DNA from 3 places in the Ruegeria sp. YTSC106 genome. Region 3 is predicted to be linked to each of the others. Evidence: riboswitches for the same ligand, from Rfam matches in the RefSeq annotation. Region 3 holds a riboswitch; each other region holds the start of a gene.
What was found. Region 3 has a riboswitch for cobalamin ahead of AC2FEB_RS01055 (DUF1636 family protein). Riboswitches for the same ligand answer to the same signal wherever they lie in the genome.

Region 1: it holds a riboswitch for cobalamin, as region 3 does, so the genes downstream of both, AC2FEB_RS21105 (hypothetical protein) here and AC2FEB_RS01055 (DUF1636 family protein) in region 3, are expected to answer to the same signal.
Region 2: it holds a riboswitch for cobalamin, as region 3 does, so the genes downstream of both, AC2FEB_RS21875 (DUF4198 domain-containing protein) here and AC2FEB_RS01055 (DUF1636 family protein) in region 3, are expected to answer to the same signal.

Annotation. Positions count from the first base shown of each region.
Region 1 is NZ_JBXWMI010000021.1:46,810-51,403, forward strand. Features, by position in the region: RNA gene ffs (signal recognition particle sRNA small type) at 1-65, shown strand, start outside; gene rsgA (ribosome small subunit-dependent GTPase A) at 224-1,249, shown strand; gene AC2FEB_RS21100 (alpha/beta hydrolase family protein) at 1,289-2,209, opposite strand; cobalamin riboswitch at 2,280-2,500, shown strand; gene AC2FEB_RS21105 (hypothetical protein) at 2,592-2,999, shown strand; gene AC2FEB_RS21110 (protein-tyrosine phosphatase family protein) at 2,991-3,503, opposite strand; gene AC2FEB_RS21115 (DNA polymerase III subunit gamma/tau) at 3,675-4,594, shown strand, end outside.
Region 2 is NZ_JBXWMI010000025.1:12,210-16,803, forward strand. Features, by position in the region: gene cbiQ (cobalt ECF transporter T component CbiQ) at 1-700, opposite strand, end outside; gene AC2FEB_RS21865 (NikL family nickel/cobalt ECF transporter subunit) at 700-1,275, opposite strand; gene cbiM (cobalt transporter CbiM) at 1,272-1,883, opposite strand; gene AC2FEB_RS21875 (DUF4198 domain-containing protein) at 1,890-2,675, opposite strand; cobalamin riboswitch at 2,808-3,006, opposite strand; gene AC2FEB_RS21880 (ROK family transcriptional regulator) at 3,133-4,257, opposite strand; gene AC2FEB_RS21885 (sugar ABC transporter substrate-binding protein) at 4,512-4,594, shown strand, end outside.
Region 3 is NZ_JBXWMI010000001.1:235,873-240,466, reverse strand. Features, by position in the region: gene AC2FEB_RS01070 (FecCD family ABC transporter permease) at 1-364, opposite strand, end outside; gene AC2FEB_RS01065 (ABC transporter substrate-binding protein) at 366-1,316, opposite strand; gene AC2FEB_RS01060 (ABC transporter ATP-binding protein) at 1,329-2,105, opposite strand; gene AC2FEB_RS01055 (DUF1636 family protein) at 2,102-2,458, opposite strand; cobalamin riboswitch at 2,557-2,751, opposite strand; gene AC2FEB_RS01050 (D-lyxose/D-mannose family sugar isomerase) at 2,856-3,521, opposite strand; gene AC2FEB_RS01045 (carbohydrate kinase family protein) at 3,538-4,464, opposite strand; gene AC2FEB_RS01040 (glucokinase) at 4,505-4,594, opposite strand, start outside.

The sequences.
Region 1 (4,594 bases), on a different contig from region 3:
TGGTCAGGTCCGGAAGGAAGCAGCCACAACGAGCCCCGCTTGGGTCGATGTCCAACCTCTCACTTTTCGAACCTTAGCCGCAGGAGGGCTTTATGATTGTAGAAAAGACCCTTCGGGCAGCACGGTTCTGACCTCACGGTATCAACTGACTGCCTGAACACATGACCCGGGGATGAGCGATCGCCATCCGTCGGGAGTACTGTTTCTGACGACAGGCAGACCAATGTTTCTTACACTTTCGGACCTGGGATGGTCCTCTCACTTTGCTGCGCAACACGCGGCTTATCCTTCCTGCACACCTTTTCGCATCACTTCCGTTCATCGGGACCGCCTGATCGGGCTGAACCCGGATGGTGAAGTCCCGTTGCTGACCCTCGATCAGTCAACCGGCAGCTATGCCGTTGGCGATTGGGTTCTCACCGACGACGACAAACGCGTGCGCCATTTGCTCGACCGGCGCAGCCTGCTGCACCGACGCGCTGCCGGTTCAGGTGCCGCGACGCAACTGATCGCAGCCAATGTCGATGTGCTGTTCATCGTCAGCTCGTGCAATGCCGATTTCAACCTGCCCCGGCTGGAACGATATCTGGCGCTTGCGCATCAGGCCGGGTGTTACTCGGTCGTTGTTCTGACAAAGGCCGACAAATCAGAGGACCCTGACAGTTTCTCGGGGCAGGTGCAATCACTGGACCCGTTCTTGACGGTTCTGGCGATCAACGCGCTGGACCCAGCAGAAGTTGAAAAGGTTCTGTCCTGGTGCTCCAAAAGCCAAACCGGAGCGCTGGTTGGCTCGTCGGGCGTTGGCAAGACGACACTTGCCAATTCCATGACCGGTCAGGATCTCACCACGTCGGGCATTCGCGAGGATGACGCGCGGGGCCGGCACACAACGACCGCACGCGCACTGCACCAGATGCGCAACGGCGGCTGGTTGATCGATACACCCGGAATGCGCGCGTTGCGCCTGCTGGACGCTCGGGACGGGATCGACGAAGTTTTCTCGGACCTTGCCGAGTTGAGCCGGGACTGCCGTTTTGCGGATTGCCAGCACAACTCCGAGCCCGGATGTGCCGTGCAAACGGCGATCAGTCACGGCACGCTTGATCCGGTGAGACTGGACCGGTGGCGCAAGCTTCGGCGCGAAGATCGGCGCAACTCTGAAACAGTCGCACAGTCCCGCGCGCGGGACAAAGCGTTCGGTAAGATGGTCCGTGGCGTCATGAAGGAAAAGAAACTTCGCAACCGGTGATGGTTGGACGGTGCCCGGCCCGTCCTGCGCCGCGTCTGGTCAAGCGATCAGTCGCGGCCAAACCGCTGCGTTGCGCCGGGCAAATGCTCCGATATGACCAACCTCAGGCAACCCGAAATCGGCGGGGCTGAGCAGGTGACGGTTGGCATCGGGGCCGTAAAGATCCGCAAGCCGCCAAACCGCTTCCGGCGGCACCATCTGGTCGTCCTCGAATGCAAACAAATCCACGGGCACTCCAGTTTCCTCCCAGTGCGCCGCAGGTAAGTCACGCCCGACTTCAGGTACATAGCTTAACGACGCTGTACACCATTTGCGCCACTGCCAATAGACCGATGCCGGCAGGTCCGAGCCAAACCCTATCGCCTTTCCGGGAAGGTAGCCAAGTGCTCGGGCCAAAAGCGGGGCATGGCCGTACCAGAACAACCCTGCCAAACCCCGATAGGGCCACGGATGGTCGCTTAGGGTCACAAGCCCCGAACACACACAGATCATCCGGTCAATCAGATCGATATCCGGTTGTACTGGCCCCAACATCGCGCCGACGGAATGGCCGATGGTCCAGTGTTTCGCATTCGGGTATCGCCGACGCATTTCCGCCCGTGCCGCGGGCATGTCGATCAAGGCCCAATCCGCCATGGTCGCACGCGAATCTTTCAGGCGGCCCGTTAAAGAATACCCATAATCCCTATAGTCATAGGTCAGGCAGGCCATGCCCTTCTCAGCGGCAAGCCATCGTGCGAAATGACGGTAATAATCACGCGGCACACCCGTTGCACTGTTCAGCACGACGACGATTTCGGGCGAAGTTACCGGGCTATACAATCGGGCGGACAGCGTTTTCTGCCCGGACGGAAACCGAAACTCCTCGGTCAATACCGTTTGCTCTGTATCCAACATGATCTCTGGCTTTTCGCTTGGTAAATCCGGTTTCCGAACCTCAACACCCTCGACACTATGCATGAACCAACATCGTATCCAGCATGACCAAGCGTCCGGTCAAAAGATCGGCTTGACTCGGTGCGTGCTCAAACGCTAGCGGTTGTGTGATGGTTTCCGGCCTCCACAAGGGGTCGGGATGAAAAGGGAACACGGTGCGGTAATGTCTGGTCATACAGGCAACAACCAAATCCGCGACTGCCCCCGCAACTGTAAGCGGTAAGCGATGCCAAAACACCACTGGCCCAATGGCCGGGAAGGTCGGCAAAGCAATGACCCGCAAGTCAGGAGACCTGCCATCGGAAACAAAACCGAAACTCGGGCGGGGTGTCCGGGCAGGTCTTGACGGCATCACGCTGTCCCACCTGTCCCAAATATCCTGTCCACCACGCGCGGAGGGCGCAGGATGATCTGGAAGACAAAAACGCATGAATACAGTGCAACAGTATGTCAGCGGACGGGCAAAACCTGCCCCGCTTTGGCGCGGCTGGCGCGCTCGATATCCGAAGCCGTGACACAGGCGACCTTGGCCACAAGTGACGATTTGGAGGTTGAGGGCAGCAGTGAGCTGTCGCATTGCGCCGAAGGATGCCATGCAATTTTCCGCGCGCGATCAGACAGCATTCGTATCTTTTGCGGGACGCAGCCCGAAGCCGCAATTGAGCCCCTGAACGGCTATGCCGACTTGATCTTCGGAAACACGTTCAGTGCGATGCCATCCGGCGTCGTGAAAAACCCACCCTGCGCGATGATCCAGGTTTCCACGATCCGGCCTCGAAAACCCGTTTGCGCGCCCGCGCAGATGTCAATCTGATTCCAGACTGACCCGTGCCTGGGCACGCCGAGAGGCCCAGGCCAGTTGCGCATCCGTTTCGACAGCGCAAGGACGTACCGCCCGCAATCGTTCCAGCGCTGTGTCCGCGCGTTCGCCGCATTCGACCATCAGCCGCAGAACAACCATACCTGACCTGCCACAGCCCCCACGGCAGTGCACCAAAACGCGACCTCCACCTGACAGCGCGTGCCGGGCTGCGGCGCTGACAGACGGCCACGCGTCCTGAATCGCCTGTGTCGGCGCTCCGAAATCTTCGATCGGAAGGTGAACCCATCGGCTGGCGCGGCTTTGAATGTCGCTGCCGAAATCCTTCGCGCCATCCTGAAGCATCTCGACATCCGTTGTCATCGATACAACAAGCCCCGGCTGCCAGGCTGCGATCGTATCCAGATCGCTGAAATAATCCCCGCCACGTCCGGGCATCGAGGTCAGTGCAAGCGTTCCGCCTCCGACTTGCAGGGCGTAGATCACCAGCTGCGACATGAAACGTGTCCTCCCCAAAGAACTCTTTACAAAAATGAGTCATTAAATCTGCTAACGCAGTTTAGTGCGAAAGCGACTCGTTTCTAAATCAAAAATCATCACACCACGCTGTGGACGCGGGCAGCGGTGGCCACTACGCTGTGCCGAAGCACCGAATCCCAACGAGAAGACATGACAGACAGCTCCAGCCCCACCTATCAGGTTCTCGCCCGCAAATATCGCCCGGAAACCTTTGCCGATCTGGTGGGTCAGGATGCCATGGTGCGCACCCTGAAAAACGCGTTCGCGGCCGATCGGATCGCGCAGGCCTTCATCATGACCGGCATTCGCGGCACCGGCAAAACCACGACCGCGAGGATCATCGCCAAGGGCATGAATTGCATCGGTCCGGACGGAACCGGTGGCCCCACAACCGAGCCCTGCGGTCAGTGCGAACACTGTGTCGCCATCATGGAAGGTCGCCATGTCGACGTGATGGAGATGGACGCCGCCAGCCGCACAGGCGTCAACGATATCCGCGAGATCATCGACAGCGTGCGCTATCGCGCCGCCAGCGCGCGCTACAAGATTTATATCATCGACGAGGTTCACATGCTCTCGACCAGTGCTTTCAACGCGCTGCTCAAGACGCTGGAAGAACCGCCCGCGCACGTAAAGTTCATCTTCGCGACCACTGAAATCCGCAAAGTGCCTGTCACAGTACTGTCCCGATGCCAGCGCTTCGACCTGCGCCGGATTGAACCCGAAGACATGATTGGCCTTCTGAGCAAGATCGCCGAAGCGGAAAGCGCCCAGATTGCCGAAGACGCGCTGGCACTGATCACCCGAGCAGCGGAAGGATCGGCCCGGGACGCGACCTCGTTGCTGGATCAGGCGATATCGCACGGGGCTGGCGAGACGACCGCCGATCAGGTCCGTGCAATGCTTGGACTGGCGGACCGTGGCCGCGTTCTGGACCTTATGGATATGATCCTGCGCGGCGACGCCGCGGGCGCACTTACCGAGTTGAGCGGGCAATACGCCGAAGGCGCGGACCCGCTGGCGGTGCTGCGCGACCTGGCCGAGATCACGCACTGGGTGTCCGTCGTAAA
Region 2 (4,594 bases), on a different contig from region 3:
CAAATTCCTGAAGCAACGGCATACGTCCGGAAAACCCCCGGCACTTCATCGCGGCCAGAATGCGTTCCGATCTTTCGATCGCGCGCACGAGCATCATGCCCACCAGGTAACCAAAGCTGCGATATGTGTGCCAGTTGGTCGCTGGCCGAAAACCGCGCACCTTCATGGCGGCGCGCAAGCGCAGATACTCTTCCCGCAACACCTCGATATACCGAATTGTAAACATCAGAAGGTAAACCAGCTTTTCAGGGCAACGCAGACGATGCAAGGCGTGACCCAGAGTGACCGGCTCCATCGTGCCAACCAACACCAGCAGGGACAGGATCACGGCATTGGCGGTCAAAGAAATCTGGACCGCTTTCCAGAAGCCTTGCCAGCTTGCCGGGTACCCCCAAAGCGTGAACATCAGATCTCCGGGCATGGAAAAGGGCAGCAGGATCAGCATAAACAGGATGAATCCATCCATCATGGCCATTCGCTTCAACGTCTTTCGCCACGGCAAGCGTGAAATCATCAAAAGCGAAAGAGACACGGTCAACGCCGCGCAAAGCGCAATGAGGGCTGACAGCGCCACGGTAACGACTGCAAAAGCAACTGCCATGACGATCCGCATCCGGGGATCCAGCAGGTTGATCAGACCTTCAGGCCCGTCACCGGCTTCGGCCAGTGTTTTCTCTTGGTGCCCCAGGACGTGTGCCATCAGGCCGCCAGCCTGCGGCGCGCCGCCATGTAAAAGCCCAGACCGAACAGACCAACGATGTACCCGATCCCGCCAAGGATGGTTTGCAGGTCATTCTGTTCGCGATAGGCCGCGATCTCGCGCCTGAGCGGGCGCAACTCGTCACGAACGGCCTTTGCGATAACCTGTCGTTCCTCTTGGCCTAGTGAAGTCGCGGAACCGACAGTCTGGGCCATGGTCGCCGAAGTTGCGCTGTCCGCTTTTTCTGCGACAACACCCATAATCTGCGCGACGTCCTCTGCAGGCATAGTAACCTGGGCCACGTGCCCGGCGCCCAGGTCAGCAAAGAATGTATGCGCCACGGCTGAGTTCGGAGTGTAGATAAAAAACCCGTCTGCATCCGTCACCGTGCGACCCAGCTCTGCCCCATCCGGGCCAGTAACAATGACTTCGGTATCGCTTGCCATATCGCCGCTGGAAAAACCGATCTCACCCTCTATGGCATCACCGGACACAAAAACACCGGCTATGACTTTATGCGCCAGCGCAGGCAAAGGCGCACAGCACAAAGCCAGTGTGATAACCAGATGCTTCATGTGGTCGCTCCTCTGACAAACAGCTCGGGCTTGACTTTGCGCGCCAGCAAAACGGCGAACCCGGTCAAAATCGCTTCGATGGCCATGACAGGTATATGTGCAAAGAAAACAAGCTTGGCAGCGGGCAGGAACTCATCCCCCGACAGTGCCAGTGAAGTCGCGACCATGCCGGTCGTCGCCGCAATGGCAAATGCGCCGCCCAAGCCACCCCAGATCGCACCCTGCAAAGGCGTCCCACGCGCGATCAGACGACCAAACAACAATCCGGCCACCACCGCGGGCAAAGCGATATTGACGGTGTTGATCCCCAACACCGTCAATCCGCCAAAGCCGAAAAAGACCGCCTGCAGCAAAAGCCCGACGAACAAAGCCGGGAATGCGGCCCAGCCAAGCAGCAGTCCAGCCATGCCATTGAGGATCAAATGTACCGATGACGGACCAATGGGTACGTGGATCAACGATGCCACGAAGAAACTGGCTGACAACACTCCGGCAGTGGGGATGCGGTCAAGATCCAGTGACCTGAGGCCCATGGCAATCCCACCCGCAGCGGCGACGGCACCGCCGACCACGACCGGGTTGGAAAGGGCTCCGTCGACGATGTGCATTTGGGTCTACTCCAGATCCCAGGCGCGGATCCAGATGACCGCATCCTGACTAAGTTCTTTACCCTCATGTTCGGTCACTGGACCTGAACCTAGTGCTGCGAAACCCCAGTAACCGGCTTTTGGAACGCCAAACGAAAAGTACCCGTTGTCGTCCGATATGGCGACCACGGCACCACCCGGCATTGGTGACACCTTCGGTGTCGAAGCGGCCGAGCTCTCCATGCCAGGTTCGGCGGCCATGTACTCGATCTCGATCTCAGCACCTGCAACCGGCTGACCATCAGCCATCACACGGCCCGTGAAGGTCGAACCCGCGATGATGTTGGTCGGCTTGTTAAGCGGTATGATCTCGGTCAGCAGACCCACAGGGTTCATCCAGTCGGTCGGCAATGCGTTGCGGTTCAGGAACGCTTTGGTGAACTGCTGGATATAGATGTCTTCGGCTTCCTCATAATAAGGTTGAGGAACCGTCACCAGCACGTAATCGCCCGAACGTTTGACAGGAACACTGCCTTTGAACGCCGCCCCCTCGTTTTCTCCACCGGTGAAGCGGACAGGTTCCAGCGTATCAAGTAAATCAGTTTTTTTGCCGTTGTGGATCACATAGAATTCCTGCGGCTTTTCCATATCCATGACATGACCGTTCTCGAACGGATGCCAGAAGATCAGCTTGACCGGCACATCGCCGGGTTTCTCGATCATGGTGTCGATGGTGTATTCCAAAAGGAAATGCGCATTTGCCATGGCAGGAAGTGCCATCGCGGCAGCGGCTGCACTGAGCAGCTTTTTCATGAACAGTCGTCCTTGTCCCGTCGCGCCAATCCCGGTGCGAAATTCACTTTGACTGCGGGACATCCAACGCCAAATTGCCCTTTCAGGCATCCTGGTCCGACGCACATCCCGTCGCCGATGAGGAGCGCCCCTTATGGGGGCACATGCCCGGCAGGTATCCTGACTTGCGGGTCAAAGCGTCGGACTGGCCTTCCCGGGAAAACCCCAGTGGCGTTTCAGCCCTGCTCGCCGCTTACAGTTGCGGGTGCAGTTGCGGAATTGGGCCTGAGCCCGCACCGCATTCCCTATTGATTCCAGAGCGCACCCCGGAACCGGACATGTCCAGCGGCTTGCCAGACAATCCCAGTCTCCGTCAACGATCAATTGTGATGGCGGTCGAAAAAGTTATGAACCTGGGAAGTCTGGTGTGGTTTGACGTGCTTCGGTAAGCATCAGTGGAAGAAGGGGAAATACACTTCTAGGCTTCTGAAAGATACCTTTCCGACAACGGCAAGCTTGCTGCGCCCAGCGAGCGCGCATCCGGGCCCACGGCCCCCGCCACCACCAAAGGGCGCTCAAGACCGGTCAGGTTAACCTCGGACAGTTTGTTTTCGACCAATTCAACCAAATGCGCCTTGATGTCCGGCGGCATCCAGCCGTCAATCTTTACGCACTCAAAGTCGATTAGACTGCATGATGATACAATCGCATAGGCAATCCCGCTCGCGGTCTTATTCAACCAGTTCTCCAGTTGAGCTTTTGGCACATCCCAATGCTCGGTCGATTCCCATAAAGAATGCGAGGTTGCCCCTGCTGTCGTGATTGCACGCTCGAGCACATAAAGGCTGGCCACGTCAATCAGCGGCTTCACACCGCCAGCGTCATCAGGAACAGGCAAAGGACCGAGCGCGCCTGCATTTCCCCGACCAGAAAAGATCGAGCCATTGAGGACCACCCCGCCGCCAATGAAGAAGCCGACGTAGAAATACAAAAAATCTCTTGGCCCGTCAGCCGGGCCAAAAACCAATTCCGCACCACAGGCCGCTGTCGCGTCATTTTGAAGGAAAATTGGCATATTGCAGCTGAGAGCCAGGTCCGCTTTTAAGTCCGACGCGCGCCACGGGTCCATTTTTTCCTGAGGAACCTGCAAAGCCTTCGCCCAGTCCCACAAGTAAAAGGGCATAGCTATTCCGAGCCCCGCGATCCTGCTTTTGGACTCAGGTGACATGGACGTCATCACTTTCCCAAGGCACTCCCTGGAAAAATCCAAAGTGGCATTCGGCGTTGGATAGTCATAGGTTTGCCTCTCTCGTTGCCGCACATTTCCGACAAAGTCAGTCAAAACCAGTTCGGCACTGCGGCGCCCGACTTTAAGCCCAAAGAAGAACGCACCATCCGGATTAAGGCGCATGGGAACAGAAGGCTGCCCGACTTTCCCGCGAACCGGTTCACCGCGCAGAAGCAACCCATCCTTTTCCAATAGACGCATAATGACGGAAACCGTTTGTGCCGACAGTCCCGTCATGCGCGCGATTTCGGACTTCGCAAGGGCCTGATGGCGCCGGACAAGAGATAACACAAGGCGTTCGTTTCGGGCCCGCATGCCGCTTTGGTTCGTTCCGCGCACCTCTGACCCGTGCGAGCCAATCGAGTTTGTCTGAGATGAATATTCAGGCACGACCACCCCTTTCTTGCTTGAGAATGAGAAAGCCGACCCGCCCTGTCAATAATAAATAAGAGTGAGTTATTTATTGACTCAATATTTGATTCTTGTGATGGTTTCTCATGGGATCAGGTTATTTTTGCCTGATCGCTCTCGTGCCCTCATGGGCATTAGAAAAACTGGGAGGATTATCGATGAAACTTGCAAGACTTGCGGGCGCGACAGCGCTGGCAGCTGCTGCCATGGCTGGCAGTGCAATGGCGGAAGGTGAAACTGT
Region 3 (4,594 bases):
ACGTCCAGATGCCCAATACATCACCTGTGACCGTGATCACCAGAACGGCGCCAGCAGCTGCACCAGAGGACAGACCGAACAGAAACGGATCTGCCAGATCGTTTCGCGTCGTTGTTTGCAAAACAACACCAACGACGCCCAGCCCCGCGCCAATCACGGCAGCAAACAGGGCTCGGGGCAGGCGAAGGTCGAAGACGATCCGGTGCAAAGGCGACATGTCTCCGTCCACCAGACCGGTTCCAAGAACGATGGCTGAAAAAACTTCGCGCATGGGGATAGGAGTGGTCCCGTAGACGATGGACAACAGCAAAAGGGCGGTCAGAACAACCGCCCCCAGCAAAATCAAACGGCCCAATTGGACCATATCAGTTGGTCTCCGGGTGCATGGCCTTCGCCATTTTCTCGATCGCCTCGATGTTTGCCGGGCCGGGCGTCAGTTCTTCGTAACGCAGGCCAATCCAGCGTTCGTTCTTTACCGCGTCCGTTTGTGACATCACCGGATGATCCTTCAGGAACTGAAAGGTGTCCTCTGCGCCGTTGCCGGACTGATAGTCGAGCAGCACCAGAAATTCCGGATTAGCCGCTGCCACGGCTTCCCACGACGTGCGGCCCCAGCTGGTATCCAGATCATGTGTCACGTTTTCGCCACCGGCGGCTGCGATCATTGCATCGGGAATGGCGAACTTGCCGGCAGTAAACGGAGCATCGGCCGGTCCGTCCAGCAGGAACACGCGGGGCTTTGCCAGATCGGCTGTTTTTGCTTCAATGGCGGACAGTTGGTCCTTCCAGTTGGCAACCAGCGCTTCGGCCTCGTCCTCGACCTGCATCACCATGCCCAGACGCAGAACGTCACCAAACAAAAGGTTCATGCTGGCCTCGGGGCGATCCTTGTCCAGATGCACGCAGCTTTCGGTCAGGACCATGGTCTTGATACCAAAGGGTTCCAGGGTGTCGGGCGTAACATCGCCACCGGGTTTCATGCCATAGTACCAACCGGCAAAGAACAGATCGGGCTCGACGGCCACAAGGTTTTCAATGGTCGGGTATTTGGGGGCAAGTTCTGGGATATCGCCACGCTGAGCATCAAAATCGGGGCTTGTTTTGTACCAGCCGGTAATTCCGGTAAGCCCCACGATCTTGTCCTGAAGGCCGAGCGCAAAGGCCATATCCGTCATGTTCATGTCGTGCACGACCAGACGCTCGGGCACCGTTTCAAAAACAAGCGGTTCGCCGCAGTTGTCAACCGTGACGGCCTCCGCTGCTGCGCCACTTGCCAAGCCAGTGAAAACAACCACTGGCCAGAGTTTGTGCATCATTTTTAGCTCCTGTTATGATGACAGTTTTCGTTTTCGGATGTCCAGCGCCGGGATCATGCGGCCTTCGTGCTGAAAGCACAGATAATCCACACCAAATGTGTCACGTACCCGGTCTGTGGTCAGAACTTCGCTGACAGGCCCGAACCCGGTCAGGCGCGTGGCTTTCATCAACGCCACATGGCTGGCGAATTCCGGGATCATGACCAGATCATGGACGATCATGACGACCGTTACCCCCAGGTCAGCGACCAAGGACAGCATGTGCCCCTTGGCATCCGGGTCCAGATGGTTGGTTGGTTCGTCCAGAAACAACAAAGATGGATTCTGGGCCAGTGCGCGAGCGATATGTGCGCGCTGACGTTCACCGCCCGACAGTTGGCTCATCGGTTTGTTTGCGAAATGCGACAGTTCGGTCGTCGTCAGCACCCGTTCAAGATCAGCTTTATGTTGAGCCGTCGATCGTTCCCCCTGAATCGGGATTTGTCCCAGCGCAACATAGTCTTGCAACCGCATCCGTCCATCGGGCGTTTCCTGCTGTCCGACCACAGCAATGGATCGGGCGCGTTGGCGGGCGGACAGAGTGCGAAGGCTTTTGCCTTGAATCCAAACATCACCCAACGCAATCCTTTCGATCCCGCATAGCAGTTTCAGCAGAGTGGTCTTACCGGCACCGTTCGGCCCGGCAATTGCCAGAATTGATCCTTCTTCAAGACGAAAGGACACGTCCTGCAACAGGATATCACCATTGAGAGCGTAGTACTCCAGATCCTCGGCAACCAGAAAACTCATGACGTCCCTCGGGATGGCAAAGCGGGTATTCGCGACAGGGTCTTTGTAAAGAGGGCAGGAGGACGGTTCGAGGCGCTGGTCCAGCCATCGTCGCTGTCGCCGAACTGCGTCGCGAATTCGACCAGGGCAGCCAGGTCGTGTGAAGTCTTAATGTCGCCGAACAGATACTGCGCTTTGCCTGCGGCCTGAAATCCAACGGTCATGGCCCGTTCACAACCTGCCATGCAGGCCACCATTCGGGTTTCAAAACCGTCAGGCAACTGAGCGTCCAGTGCGTCTTGCGCGGCCTCGGCAGGCATCGTCCCCTGACATGTTGAACAGATCAGAACGTAGTGATCAGAATAGCAGGCCATTGCCATCTCCGTCGTTTGCCAGATGCAGACAGAAGGCAAATACCCATATATTACGCAAACGCGCCATCAAGCCTCCTTCGGGGACGCCCCGCCCCGGGTTGGTTTACCATGCGATGGCAGGTCTCCTGACTTGCGGGTCAAGGCTCGGCCCACCTTCCCAACCCTTTCGGATCAGTGGTACAGTGGCGTCGCTCACCGCTTACAGTTGCGGGGGCAGTCACGGACTTGGCGCATCCCTGCGCCGCACCGTATTCCCATTTTCATCCCTTACGGAACCATCCGGCTCAGCTAGTCCGGCTACGCAAGACTTGTCAAGCGGCAGACGATGTGGGGTGGTGGAAGGATATGCGATAGTTGAGCCGACTATCCTGTTCACGCCAGCCCGGACCGAACGGTGTCAATAGTCCGATACAAGCAGGAAATCCGGCTCTGCATCTTCTTCGACCTTTGAGAACCGCGGGATTGGCTCTTCAAACACATTGTCCGTACGGTCGTCATTCACGGTCGAAACCTCGCCAATAAGGCAATCGCCGCGCTCCGCCCAGAAAGCGTGCCAGATGCCGGGCATCAGAGTTACACTTTGCCCCGGCTTCAGCCGCAAGTGCTCTCCGGGTTGCAAGGTTACAGGGCAGGCATCGCTGGGGACCGTCACCGGGTTGTCGCGGTCAACGCCACCGTTTGGATCCGACGCATAGATTTCCAGAATGAGGTTGCCGCCGCCCCGGTTGATGATGTCTTCTGCTTTGACGATATGCCGGTGCATCGGAGAAAGCTGATTGTCTTTCGAGATCAACAGTTTTTCCGCATAGAGCATCCCGCGCCCGGATTTCAGATCCTTCGCCTCACCATTGCGCAGAGTGAACAGAAAAAGTCCAAGTTCGTCGAAACGGCCTTGTGCGTAATCGGTTATGTCCCATCCCAGCCCGCGGTTGCGAATCGTTTCAGCCAGAGGGCTGCGCATTTGCTCTGGCGTCCAATTCGCAAAGGGTGGCAACACGGCACCGAAGGACTGAATAAACGCGTGTGCCTGAGATTTGATACGGTTGATTTCAGATCGTTTCATTGTGCCATTCTAAAGATCAAAGCTCATGCGCCCAAGGCGGTTCCGCCCCGGCTCGGGATACGGTCACTGCGGCCACATCCGCGCCCAGTTCCATAGCCGTTCGCAAGTTTTCCGCAGTCAATCCGCGCAGACCTGATTTGGTCAGATGCCCTGCACGGCTGAGACCGGTCAGGACGCCAGCGTTGAACGTGTCACCTGCGCCGATTGTGTCGACCACTTCAACGGGCTTTACAGGAACTGAGACTTCTGAACCATCTGCCAGGTAACCGTGCGCCCCGTCGCTGCCACGCGTGACGATGACAGCGGTTGGACCCGCCTGCAACAGCAGAGACGCCTTCGCGGCTTCGGATTCGTTACCCGGAATGATCCAGTCCAAGTCCTCGTCCGAAACCTTGACGATATCTGCTCGTGAGATCATGCGGTTCAAACGCGTTCTAAATCGGGTTTGATCCTTGATGAAACCCGGGCGGATATTCGGATCCAGCATCACAGCCCGGTCAGAACCGTGGCGGTCCAGGAGGGCGGCATAAGCATCTGCGGAAGGTTCACAGGCAAGGCTGATACCACCGAGATACAGAGCGGAAACCGCTGGAAGTTGATCGGGCAAGTCTTCGGGCAGCAACATCCGGCCCGCCGTGTTTTCATCAACAAAGCTGTAAGACGCGTGCCCATCAGAAAGCTGTACAAAGGCAAGCGTGGTCGGGCGGTCCGAGATAATCACATGCGTCGTGTCCACATGACTGGCTTTCAGGGCATCGATCAGTTGCTGCCCGAACATATCCGATGACAAACCTGTCAGCATTCCAACCGGCACGCCCAGACGCCCCATCGCAACAGCTGTGTTCAGAACTGCACCACCGGTATGTGGCACAAAACCCAGCGCACCCGACACGGTCGGTTCTGAGATCATATCTATCAGCGCTTCACCACAGCACAGGATCATGTCTTGGTCCTTCTTGGAATAGAGATTTCGGTTAGTCTGGTTACTGTCTCAGCGCGTTCTTGCAGAAGTTGTTTGCGCCGATGATCCCGAACTCTGCCTGTTCAGACACGTAGAGGTTCAGGGAACGGCG